2 regions of the Brevibacillus sp. NSP2.1 genome follow, and region 2 is predicted to be linked to the other one. Evidence: riboswitches for the same ligand, from Rfam matches in the RefSeq annotation. Region 2 holds a riboswitch; the other holds the start of a gene.
What was found. Region 2 has a riboswitch for FMN ahead of ribD (bifunctional diaminohydroxyphosphoribosylaminopyrimidine deaminase/5-amino-6-(5-phosphoribosylamino)uracil reductase RibD). Riboswitches for the same ligand answer to the same signal wherever they lie in the genome.
Positions count from the first base shown of each region.

Region 1: linked by a shared signal. The riboswitch ahead of M655_RS22570 (ECF transporter S component) and the one ahead of ribD (bifunctional diaminohydroxyphosphoribosylaminopyrimidine deaminase/5-amino-6-(5-phosphoribosylamino)uracil reductase RibD) in region 2 are both predicted to bind FMN.

Region 1 covers NZ_CP048274.1:4,642,615-4,648,845, forward strand. Annotated here, with positions in the region: gene M655_RS22560 (HAD family hydrolase) at 1-566, shown strand, start outside; gene proS (proline--tRNA ligase) at 659-2,125, opposite strand; gene M655_RS22570 (ECF transporter S component) at 2,443-3,051, opposite strand; FMN riboswitch at 3,307-3,463, opposite strand; gene M655_RS22575 (ABC transporter permease) at 3,822-4,619, opposite strand; gene M655_RS22580 (ABC transporter permease) at 4,623-5,417, opposite strand; gene M655_RS22585 (ABC transporter ATP-binding protein) at 5,410-6,231, opposite strand, start outside.
Region 2 covers NZ_CP048274.1:1,124,193-1,130,423, forward strand. Annotated here, with positions in the region: gene M655_RS05450 (MFS transporter) at 1-85, shown strand, start outside; gene yunB (sporulation protein YunB) at 128-853, shown strand; gene M655_RS05460 (hypothetical protein) at 886-1,032, shown strand; gene M655_RS05465 (hypothetical protein) at 1,044-1,460, opposite strand; gene M655_RS05470 (HAD family hydrolase) at 1,648-2,298, shown strand; FMN riboswitch at 2,385-2,530, shown strand; FMN riboswitch at 2,636-2,787, shown strand; gene ribD (bifunctional diaminohydroxyphosphoribosylaminopyrimidine deaminase/5-amino-6-(5-phosphoribosylamino)uracil reductase RibD) at 2,921-4,021, shown strand; gene M655_RS05480 (riboflavin synthase) at 4,129-4,800, shown strand; gene M655_RS05485 (bifunctional 3,4-dihydroxy-2-butanone-4-phosphate synthase/GTP cyclohydrolase II) at 4,819-6,018, shown strand; gene ribH (6,7-dimethyl-8-ribityllumazine synthase) at 6,033-6,231, shown strand, end outside.

The sequences.
Region 1 (6,231 bases), 2.1 Mb from region 2:
CGACTTTTCAGCGCTTTTTGCAGGAGCATTACACAGACGAGCAAATCGTCGCGCTGTTCGGGCCGACGGAGACAGGCATTTTGCAAAACAGGCTGCCCGCACACGAGCATGCCGCGGCACTGGATCATTTTTTTGCCATCTACACGAGCGAGCATGCCCGGGTGCAAAACCCCGGGGAAATCGCCCGCATGCTGGAGCAGTTGCACGCGGCTGGAGTCCAGATGGGAATCGTCACGGGAAAAGGACGGAGAAGCGCAGATATTTCCTTGCGCGAGTGGGGACTGGAAACGTATTTTTCCGTCGTGATTACAGGCGATGACGTGAGCCAGCCAAAGCCGCACCCGGAAGGCATTTTTACTGCGCTGAAAGAGCTTGGCGCAACGGCCGGGGAGACGATTTTTGTAGGCGACAGCGATGCCGACATCGTGGCCGGGCGTGCGGCAGGGCTTACGACGGTCGGGGTCGATTGGCTGCCCGTCACGCAAAAGGCCGGAAGCTTCGATCCGGAGCCGGACTACCGCTTTTCCGACGCACAGGTTTTTGCCGACTGGGTGCTCGGCCGCTAAGTTTTTCGCACAGGCAAAAAGGGAGTGCCCTCTTTTTCACGCGAGGGGCACTCCCTTGTTTTCGGTTCAAGCGTATGCGTTACCAGAACCGCCTAGTACGCCCGCCCGAACCAGACCGTATGCTTCGCCTCTTTGCCGCAGCAAATGCAGGCTGCTTTTTGGGCAGGCGGATCGAACGGAATGTTGCGGGAGGTAAATTTGGTTTCTTCCTTGACCTTGGCTTCGCAAGCGTCGTCTCCGCACCAGCCGGCCAGCACCCAGCCGCTTGGGCGGTTCTCGCTCTCGCAGTTGGCGATGTGCGCAGCCAACTGCTCCATCGTGTCGACGTCGAGATGAGAATGAGCTTCCCGGAAGGCCAGCGCTTTTTGGAACATGTTTTGCTGGATGTCTTCGAGCAGCTTCGCAATCGTCTGGGCAATTCCCGCCAGCGGCACGGTCACTTTTTCGCCCGTATCGCGGCGGGCCAGGATCGCCTGACCGTTTTCCACGTCGCGCGGCCCAAGCTCCAGGCGCAGCGGCACCCCGCGCATTTCCCATTCGTTGAACTTCCAGCCCGGCGTCTCTTCGCGCAAGTCGGCACGCACGCGAACCCCTGCCGCTTTGATCTCGTCGAAAAGCGGATCGAACGCCTCCATCACTTTTTCCCGCAGCTTCATCGGACCTACCGGAATCATGATGACTTGCGTAGGCGCCATCCGTGGCGGCAGCGCCAGGCCGCGGTCGTCGCCGTGCACCATAATCATCGAGCCGATGAGCCGCGTCGAGCTGCCCCACGAGGTCGTATGCACGTACTTGAACTGATTGTCGCGGTCCAAAAACTTGATCTCGAAGCCGCGCGCAAACTTGTCGCCCAAATAGTGCGAGGTACCTGCCTGCACGGCTTTTCCGTCCTTCATCATCGCTTCGATCGAGTACGTGTCAACCGCACCCGCGAAGCGCTCGCTCGGCGTCTTTTGCCCTTTCCATACCGGAATCGCCAGCTCCTGCTCGACTACTTCGCGATAAATTTCGAGCATCTGCATCGTTTCCTGGCGCGCCTCTTCTTCTGTCGCATGGGCGGTGTGGCCTTCCTGCCAGAGAAATTCCGATGTGCGCAAAAACGGCATCGTGCGCTTTTCCCAGCGGAACACGTTGGCCCACTGGTTAATCAGGATCGGCAAGTCGCGGTAGCTCTGAATCCACTGGCTGTACATGTGGCCGATGATCGTCTCCGAGGTCGGGCGCAGGGCGAGCTTTTCCTCCAACTGTTCGCCGCCCGCTTCGGTCACCCATGGCAGTTCTGGGTTGAAGCCCTCGATGTGCTCTTTTTCTTTTTGGAAAAACGACTCGGGAATCAGCATCGGGAAGTAGGCATTGCGATGTCCGGTTTCCTTGAACCGTTTGTCCATCGCCTCCTGAATCCGCTCCCACAGCTCGAAGCCGTCGGGCTTGAAGACGATGCAGCCGCGCACCGGGGTGTAGTCCATCAAGTCCGCCTTTTTGATCGCATCAATGTACCAGCGCGAAAAATCTTCCGACTGCGGTGTAATTTCTTTTACAAACGCTTTGTCCTCTTTCATCCTTCTACGCTCCTTTTTTATTCGCATGAAATGCAAAAAATCCCCCATCCCAAAAGGGACGGAGGATTGACTTCCGCGGTACCACCCTGATTGACCATGGCTTTTGCCACAGTCCTCTTTTCCAACCCGATAACGGCGGGGCGACCGGACCAGCTCGTCGCTGGCGGCTTCAGGATGGGGTGCAGGTATGCCTCGTATCAGCCTTCCAGACTAGGGCCGACTCTCTGGAACAAGGGAAATAGCTGCGGGTCCTTTCATAGCCTTTTTACAAAAACGGTTCGTTTAAGAACATATCTTAGCAAGTCGAAAGGCCGATGTCAATTTGTGGTACGCAGGGCCAGGCGAGCGCCCAGCTTGGCGTAAACAGGATAGGCGACCAAGGCGAGCACGACGCCTTTGAAAATGTTGAACGGCACAATGCCGACCAAGACGAGGGACCAGACGCTCGTCGCATTGAACATCGCGAGCAGCTCTGCCATCGGCATATGGTAGAGCACAGCGTAAGCCGGGAGCAGGACGTATGCGTTGGCGACAGCCATGACGACTGTCATCAGCAATGTTCCGAGCGCAAGCCCTGTCAGAAAACCTTTTTTGCCCTGGCCGCTGCGTTGCAGCAGGATAGCCGGCAAAATGAAGCTGGCGCCGGCAATCACATTGGCAATCTCGCCGATCACCAGTCCGTCTGCATTTTTAAACAGAAAGTGCAATGTATTTTTCAAAACTTCGATGATGATTCCGGCCACCGGACCGTACATAAGCCCGCCGATCAACGCTGGCAGCGTGCTGAAATCAAGCTTCAGAAAGCTCGGCATCAGCGGAACGGGAACCTCCAAAAATTGCAGGATAAAGGCAACGGCGGCCAGCATCGGAATCGTCACGATCCGCTGGGTTGCTCTGCGCGAAGAATGCAAGGCTGTTTCTTTCATGTGTACCATCTCCTCTTTGTTCTCCTTCTTTGAGGAATGGCAACAGTGGTCGTGCTACACGTGTTGCTACTCATACGCTTTGCCTGCGGAAACGCAAAAATACCCTGAGAAAGATTCTCAGGGCAGATTACAGGCGTATGACAAAGCATGTGCAGGAAACAGGTTCGCGAAACAAAAGGTGCTGATTTTGCATGCCCCTTTTGCAGCTTTTCCCGTTTGCACAGGCAAACAAGCACGTGCAGAAAACGTACTGTCGTCATCCTTCTCCCATCCAGACTGTACTGTCGGCTCTGGAATCTCACCAGATCCTGCACTCCGTCGCTTGCTGACAAGCTGGGGAGGCTCGCGGGCTTAACGTGCTCGTGGCACGCTCACCGCCGGTCGGGAATTGCACCCTGCCCCGAAGGAATTGTGTAGTTGTCTATTGCATATTATACTGCGCTTTTTTGATTTGACAATAGAGGAAACGGCTAAATCGACAATTTTTTATTGTTTTCCGATGAATTTAATAGGATATGCTCCTGGTCGCTTTGATCGGGTTGGTAGTTACCTTGACCAAAAAGAAATAGACCGCCCTTGAGTCCCAACTCCAGCGGTCTATTCTTCCAGAAATTTTGAGCCGAACCCCTTGAGGGAAGCTTCCATTGTACAGACCGCTCCGGTTGCCGCCGGACGGTCTTTTTTTCGCTTGTTACCTCTAATGTTACCATAACGAGCCGCAAATAAAAATATACATTCGGCCCCTCCAGCATCGAATCACGCCGCGACTGCTACGAACCCGCTCCCCGATATTTGCTGACTCCCCAGTTCCACACAAACAGGCCGAGGCCAAAGAAAACGACAGCCACGAGCGGAGTAAACGCCGCGTAGGTGTACCAGACTTCTTTGCGCAAAAAGTAGGCAGCCGGGTAGACGCCGACGAAGGCAAACGGCAGTACATAGGTCAGCACGAAGCGGATCGCTTTGTTGTACACATCCACCGGATAGCGGCCGTACTGCTGAATGTTGTAGATCATCGGGGCGATTCCCGTCCGCGAATCAGAGAAAAAGCTGACCGCCGCAATCGCTGTGTACACGCCGCCGTAGATGAGAGCGCCGCTTACGACCAGCCCGATGAAGATCAGCGGGTCGTACCAGTAAAACGACAGGTCGAGCTGGATCGCCGCATAGCCCATAATAATCAGGCCCGTGATGATGCCGAAAATGCGGTCCGGCGCAATCGATTCCAGACAAACCTGCGCCAGATTGTGAATCGGCCTGGTCAGGATGCGATCCATTTCGCCCCGGATAATGTAGCGCTCGTTGAAGTCCCAAAAGCCGAAAAACATCGAGAACAGCGCATACGGCACCAAAAAGAACCCGTAAATGAAAATGATTTCGTCCCGCGTCCAGTCTTTCATCATCGGAACGTGCGTGAACACGACGATAATGAACACGAGGTTAATCAACTCGGAAACGAGATTGGACACAAGCTCCCCGAGAAAGTCAGCCCGATAGGCAAGCCTCGTTTTGAAATACTGGCCCAGGTAGTCGGCAAAAATGCCGATAATATGTTTCACGTTTTGCATCGTCTACCCTCCTTGCACGACCAGCCGATTTCGGGCCATACGCCACAAAACCAGGATGGGGACCAGAATGACAACCATCCAGATCGCCTGAAAGCCGATCAATTCCCAGGCCCGTCCAGGGGTAATCGCTCCGGTGAAAATCAGACTCGGATAGTAGTTGACGGCCTGAAACGGCAGAAAGCCCATGACGGTCTGCGCCCAGCCCGGAAAAAAGCTGATCGGCAGCACGAGGCCGGACATCAGATCGACGACGACCCGCTTCGCCCGCATCATCCCGTCGTTGCGGAACAGGAAAAACGTGAACAGACCCGTCAGCAGGTTAATCTGCGTATTAATGAGAAAAGCGAACATCAGACTGAGCAGGTACAGCCCCCAGCCGGTCGCGGTCGCCGGGAAGTGAAAGGGAATAATCAGGCTGATGAGAAAAATCCCCGGCCCCGCGAAAAACAGAAAGCGGAAAATCCCTTCCCCGAACGCCTGCGCCGTTTTCACCGACAAGTAGTTGTAGGGACGGATCATTTCGATGGCGACCTTGCCCTCGCGAACGTCCTGGGCGATCTCCGTGTCAATGTTGTTAAAGTAAAAAGCGCGCGACATCCAGGCGATCGCCACGTAGGAGGTCATCTGCTCGACCGATAGCCCGCCAAGCTGCTGCTGGTCGCCGTAGATGGCGCCCCACAAAAAGTAGTAGGCCCCGATGTTGATCGCGTAAATGATGATGCCGCTGTAGTAGTTCACCCGGTAGGCGAGCATGGTCAAAAACCGCATGCGGATCAGTTCCATGTAGAGCCTATGCATGGTCCCGCACCTCTGTATCTACCTGGTAAATGTTGCGGACGATGTCCTCTGTGCTCGTCTCCATAATTTTCACGTCGCTGACCTCGAACGACGACATAACCGTGGACAGGACGAACGGCAGCATTTCCTGGCTTTGCGGCACCTTGACGCTCAGGGTGAAGTCGTTTTCCTGCGTGACTTCGCACGGCATTTCGCCGAGTGTCTGGCGCAGTTCGGCTGCGGAGGTGCGCTTTTTCATCTGGAAGGAAATCTCTGTGCCATTGCCCCACTTTTCCTTCAGGTCGCTGAGCAGGCCGTCGAAGATCAGCTTGCCTTTGTCCATGACCAGCACCCGTTTACAGAGCGCCTCGATGTCGGAAACGTCGTGCGTGGTCAGCAGGATGGTCATGTTTTCCGTCTCGTTCAGATTGCGCAAAAACTCGCGGATTTTTTGCTTCACCAGCACGTCCAGCCCGACTGTCGGCTCGTCGAGGAACAACAGCCGCGGCTTGTGGATCAAGGAAGCCGCTACCTCGCAGCGCATCCGCTGGCCGAGGCTCAGCTTGCGCACCGGCTGGCTGACGAACGGGCTGATTTCCAGCTCCTCGATCAAGCGCGCGAGCCACTTTTCGCCCTCTGTCTCGTCGACCTTGTAGACGCTTTTTAGCAGGCGAAACGACTCCAACGGGGACAAATCCCACCAAAGCTGTGAGCGCTGCCCGAAGACGACGCCGATGGAGCGCACGTATTCCTCGCGCTGTTTGAACGGGACGTAGCCGTTGATGACGATCTCGCCGTCGCTCGGGGTCAAAATGCCCGTCAGCATCTTGATGGT
Region 2 (6,231 bases):
GCAGGCGCTTTTGGCTCTGGCACTGCTCGGTCTGGGATGCTATGTGCGCAAGGCACAGCAAGCGGGTGGCGCTCGTCGCGGGTAGTCTTTTTTCCCGTCACTTACCATAGGATGTACCAATTGGGAGGTGACGGGAGTGGCTATATTTCGACCCCGTCGGCGTTGGAGAAACCCGCTTTCCCGAACGAAAGCGTTTTTGATCGCGCTGGTGATTTTTTTTGTGCTGTCGATTCAGACGCTCGTTTTTTTGCAGCATCGGCTGGAGCCGACACTGTTGATCCTGGCTACTCAAAAAGCAGAGCAATTGGCGAAGGAAGCGATTACGGATGCGGTCACCAAGCGGATTTCCCAGCAAGGCGTCGACTTCAACCAGATCGTGAAGATCGAAAAGAACAACGAGGGGCAAATTCAGGCGTATCAGTTCAACTTCAAGGAGTACGCAAGAATTGTCGGCGAAACCACCTCGCGCGTCCAGAACAAGCTCCAGGAGTTCGAGACGGAAAAAGTGGACCGCACGATTCCGCTTGGCCTGGCGACAGGGAATACGTTTCTGGCGCAAATGGGGCCGAACTTGCCCGTGACCTTCGTGCCGATCGGCTCTGTGAAAACGAAGCTGGAGACAGAGCTGAAGGAGGCGGGCATCAACATGGTGCTCGCCACGGTCTACATTTTCGTAGAGGTCGACTTGCGCATCGTCATTCCGTTTGCGACCGAGGAGCAGACGGTTACGACGAAAATCCCGATCACGCACTCCCTCATCATCGGCGACGTGCCGCAGTATTTGTACAACAATCCGGAAGGCAAGCCGGATGTGCCGCGTGCGCCCATGGAAGGTATGGACGACAGCCCGTAGAAGGCGCGGCGGAAACGAAAAAAAGCGGCAGCGTGCGAGCTGTCGCTTTTTTCATGGAGATGGCTGCCCTTGCTTACTGCTCCGCCCAGGTGACAGTCAGCTCGATGACGCCTTCCTGGCCGCTGAGCGGGCCGCCGATCATCGACCAGGACTGTTTTTTCTCGATGTTGCCTCCCTGAATAATGATGTTTTAGTCGTCGATGGTTTGCCCGGAGTCAGAGAGGTTTTGCGTCTTGAAGTAGTCTTTGTACAGCTTGGTTACGGCTGGCATGCTTTCCTTTGTGCTGAAAATGAGCAGGACAAACTTTTTGCCGTCTTTGATTTCGGAATGCGAGGTGCTAATTTCGGCGACCTCCGGGAGCGGGAAATCGGCTGGGAGATATTCCGGCCGCTTCTGTTCAGAGGCAGGCTGGGCAGCAGTGTCGCCGGAAGTTTGCTGGGTCGGCTGTTGCGCAGTCTGCTGTGCTGGTTGCTGCGCTGACTGTTGCGGTGTTTGCTGTTCCGCTTGCTGTGCCGGTTGATCCACTGAAGCTGGCTGGCTGCACGCACTGATCGCCACTGCTGCGAAGAGCGACAGAGCGACGTGCGCCCACGCTTTCTTTTTCATCACGTATCATCAGCTCCTCTTCATCATACGTAGAAAATATTCTATGTCATTTTTGGTTCTCCATATGGAAAAAGTCCTGTTTCCAGCATTCGGCAATCGGGGGAGCAGCTTGTTTGCTATACTGAAAAAAGCGGCTTGCGAGCGCAAGAGACGGGAACGGACCGAAGACGAGGGGGCTGGAAAGGAAATGAACAGACGCTTTGCAACAGGCATCATTTTTGACATGGACAATACGCTGCTGCACTCGAAGATCAATTTTGCGGAAATGAAGCGGGCAATTTTTCAGTTGTGGACGGAGCATGGTCTGATAGAGCCGACCTTCGACTGGCACAGCCATACCGCCTCGCAACTGATCGAGCTTGGCCGAAAGTCGGGCAGGCTGACCAGCCAGCTCGAACAGGAGATGTGGGGAGCCGTCACGGCAATCGAAAAGGCGGGAATGCACGAGGCTGTTCTCGAGAACCATGCCCAGGAAGTACTCGCGCAGCTCATGGAGCGGCATCATTTGTTCATTTTGACCAACAACGCCTACGCTGCCGCAGAGGAAGCGCTGCACCAAACCGGTATTGCGGGCTGCTTCGAGAAGATTGTGGCGCGCGAGCAGATGACGACCTTGAAGCCGCACCCGTCCGGGATTCATTACATTCGCAGGCAGTATCCCGATATGCCTGCTTCGGCCTGGACGATGGTCGGGGATTCCTGGATTGACGGAAAAGCCGCGCAGGACGGGGAGGTGGCGTTTATCGCCTACCAGGGACATGCGCAAGACATGGAGCGCCATGACGTGGCACCGCAAGCGTACATTGCGGATTTGCGCGAGCTGCTGACTATGTTGTAACAAAGCTTGCAGGCAGGAGAAAAACACTTCTGCCTAAAAAAATGACAGCGAACGTGAAAAATGTGCTATACTTTGCCTAACTGAATACCAGCCTTCAGGGTAGGGTGAAATTCCCGACCGGCGGTAATGACGAACGCACGTCTGAGCCCGCGACTCGCTATCGCAGTTGGATAGCGACTGACTTGGTGCAAATCCAAGGCCGACGGTAAAGTCCGGATGGGAGAAGGTATTGGCATAACCTCAGAGCTGTTTTTTCAAAAACAGGCATTTGCGAGGTTTCTTTCCCTACGCCCTGAGCATGTTCTCACGGGCGTTTTTTATTCCGCAACTTCATAGCGAAAATCTTCAGGGCAAGGTGAAATTCCTGACCGGCGGTAATGGCGATGGCGAACCATCGTCTGAGCCCGCGACTCGTGGACCGTGACGGTTTGCGACTGATCTGGTGCAACTCCAGAGCCGACGGTAAAGTCCGGATGGAAGAAGAGCTGACTGCGCTTTTTGGCATCGTTATTTTTGCAAAAAACGAATGCGAGAAGGCTTCTTTCCCTATGCCCTGAAACGCTTGAGGTTTCGAGGGCTTTTTGTTTTGGCTGGAATCCAGGCAGGAAAAAGGAGGTTTTACATGGAGCAGGACAAGCGGTTCATGGCATTGGCGCTGGAGCTGGCGCGCTCGGCCCACGGCCAGACCAGCCCCAATCCACTGGTCGGTGCAGTCCTGGTGAGCAACGGAGCAGTTGCAGGCATGGGCGCGCATTTGCGTGCCGGGGAGCCGCATGCGGAGGTGCATGCGCTGCGCATGGCAGGGGAAAAGGCGGCTGGCGCTACTTTGTACGTGACGCTGGAGCCGTGCAGCCACTTCGGAAAAACGCCCCCTTGCGCCGATGCGGTAGTGGCGGCGGGGATTCGCCGGGCTGTGATTGCGACGCTGGACCCGAATCCGCTCGTGGCTGGAAAAGGCGTGGAGAAGCTGCGCGCCGCAGGAGTGGAAGTGCTCGTCGGGGTAGGCGAAGCGGAAGCGAAAAGGCTCAACGAGGTGTTTTTCCACTACATCACGACGAAGCGCCCGTTTGTGACGGTGAAAACGGCGAGCACGCTGGACGGCAAAATCGCTTCGGTCACAGGACACAGCCGCTGGATCACGGGCGAACGGGCGCGCGCGGAGGTGCACGAACTGCGGAGACAGCACGATGCGATTTTGGTCGGGGTAGGAACCGTTTTGGCGGACGATCCGCTTTTGACGGCCAGACAAGGGGAGCAGTTGTATGGACGGCAGCCTGTGCGGATCGTCCTGGACAGCGAGCTTCGCACGCCACTTGCAGCGCGCGTGATCGAAAATGCGGATGCGCCGACCTGGATTTTCACGACAGAGGCGGCTCCGCCAGAAAAGCGTGCGGCATTGGCGGCAAAAGGCGTCAGGCTGTTTGTGGCAAGCGGACAAATTTCGGTGGAAAACGTACTGGATACGCTGGGCGAGTGCGGGATTACTTCGCTGCTGGTTGAAGGCGGGCAGGCAGTGAACGGGGCGTTTTTACAGGCGCGCGCGATCCAGAAGATCGTCAGCTACGTGTCGTTGAAGCTGATCGGCGGAAGCGGCGCGCCCACGCCATTTGGCGGACCGGGCTTCGCCACGATGGATCAGACTGTCCGGCTTGCGGATGCAACTGTCGAGCTGCTGGATGAGCAGGACGTGCGCATAAGCGGTTATCCGCTATGGGAAAAGTAGCTGGAAGCAGGTTTTCCGTTTTCTGCGCATTCGCGCCAGAGAGCAGCAGTCGCCAGACGACGGGAGCAAATTTTTGTTCAGCAAGCACAAAGAGGAGGAAAAGGCCGATGTTTACCGGACTGGTGGAGGAAGTCGGAACGTTGGAATCCAGCACAGGCAACGGGCAGGCGAGTCGGCTGGTCATTCGGGCGCAGCGGGTGCTGGAAGGCGTCAAGCTCGGCGACAGTATCGCCGTCAACGGGATTTGCCTGACGGTCACGTCTTTTTCGGCTCGGCATTTTAGCGTAGATGTCATGCCGGAGACGATGAAAAAGACAACCCTCCGTCACCTGCGCACAGGCCAGCGGGTCAATCTGGAGCGGGCGATGCGGCTGGGCGACCGCTTTGGCGGGCATATCGTCTCCGGGCATATCGACGGAACGGGCACGATTTTGTCCCGAGAGCCGCACGCCAACGCTGTGCTGTTTCGCATTGAAGCCGCGCCGGAGCTGTTACGATACGTCATCAGGCAAGGCTCGATCTGCGTCGATGGCATCAGTCTTACGGTCGTGGACGTTGCCGATGCGCATTTTTCGGTGTCGATCATCCCGCATACGCTGGCAGCGACCAGCCTGCACGATCGGCGCGCGGGCGATCAGGTGAACCTGGAGACAGATATTATCGGCAAGTACGTCGAGCGGCTTTTGGGCTATCGCGGCAAGCCAGCAGGCGGCAATCAGACCGAAGCAAAAGGCGCGAAAATCAGCATGGCTTTTTTGCAGGAAAACGGATTCGTTTGAACGAGGAGGGACAAGCCCATGTTTCATCGCATAGAAGAGGCGCTGGAAGATTTGCGCCAAGGAAAAGCCATCATCGTCGTGGATGACGAGGATCGGGAAAATGAAGGGGACTTCGTCTGCCTGGCGGAAGCGGCTGCGCCGGAGATGATTAACTTTATGGCGACGCACGGGCGCGGTCTTGTCTGCGTCCCGGTGACGGAGGAACAGGCCGCGCGGCTTGCGCTCACCCCAATGGTCAGGCACAACACGGACAAGCAAGGGACGGCGTTTACCGTGTCGATTGACGAGGTGAGCACGCATACAGGCATCTCGGCGCAGGAGCGTTCGCAGACCGTGCTGGCGATGCTGGACGAGCGGAAGACGGCAGAGGACTTTCGCAGGCCGGGGCATATTTTTCCGCTGATTGCGAGAGCCGGGGGCGTTTTGCGGCGGGCGGGCCATACCGAAGCGGCGGTGGACCTCGCCCGGCTGGCGGGGAGCGTGCCCGCAGGTGTCATTTGCGAAATCATGAACGAGGATGGCTCGATGGCGCGGTTGCCGCAGCTCGTGGAGATCGCTCGCCGCTTCGACTTGAAGCTGATTACGATTGCCGATCTGATCGCCTACCGGATGCGCACCGAATCGCACGTGCGAAAAGAAATCGAAGTGAGCCTGCCGACGAGCTATGGCGATTTTCGGATCGCCGCCTATACGAACGAGCTGGACGGCAAAGAGCACGTGGCGCTCATCAAGGGCGAGATTGATTCGGCCAAGCCCGTTCTCGTCCGGGTGCATTCCGAGTGCCTCACAGGAGATATTTTCGGGTCCCACCGCTGCGATTGCGGCCCGCAACTGCATGCTGCGCTGGAGCAGATCGAGGCGGCGGGCTCCGGCATCCTTTTGTACATGCGCCAGGAAGGCCGCGGCATCGGGCTTATTAACAAGCTGCGCGCCTACAAGCTGCAGGAGGAAGGGCTGGATACGGTGGAGGCGAACGAAAAGCTCGGATTCCCCGCCGATCTGCGCGATTACGGCATCGGGGCGCAAATTCTCCGCGACCTGGGCGTGCAAAAAATGCGGCTTTTGACCAATAACCCGCGCAAAATCCGGGGGCTGGACGGCTACGGGCTGAAGGTGGAGGAACGGGTGCCGCTGCAAATGCAGGCACATCCGCACAACAAACGGTATTTGTCGACCAAACAGGAGAAGCTGGGACACCTGCTTCATTTCAAAGGCTAAGGAGAGTGGAGAAGATGAGAACATTTGAGGGACATTTGGTAGGAACGGGCTTGCGCGTAGGGATTGTAGCAGGAAGATTTAACGAGCTGATCGTCAGCAAGCTGGTAGGCGGTGCGCTCGATGCGTTGAAGCGCCACGGCGTAGAGGAAGACAACGTAGACGTGGCCTGGGTGCCGGGCGCTTTTGAAATTCCGTTGATCGCGAAAAAAATGG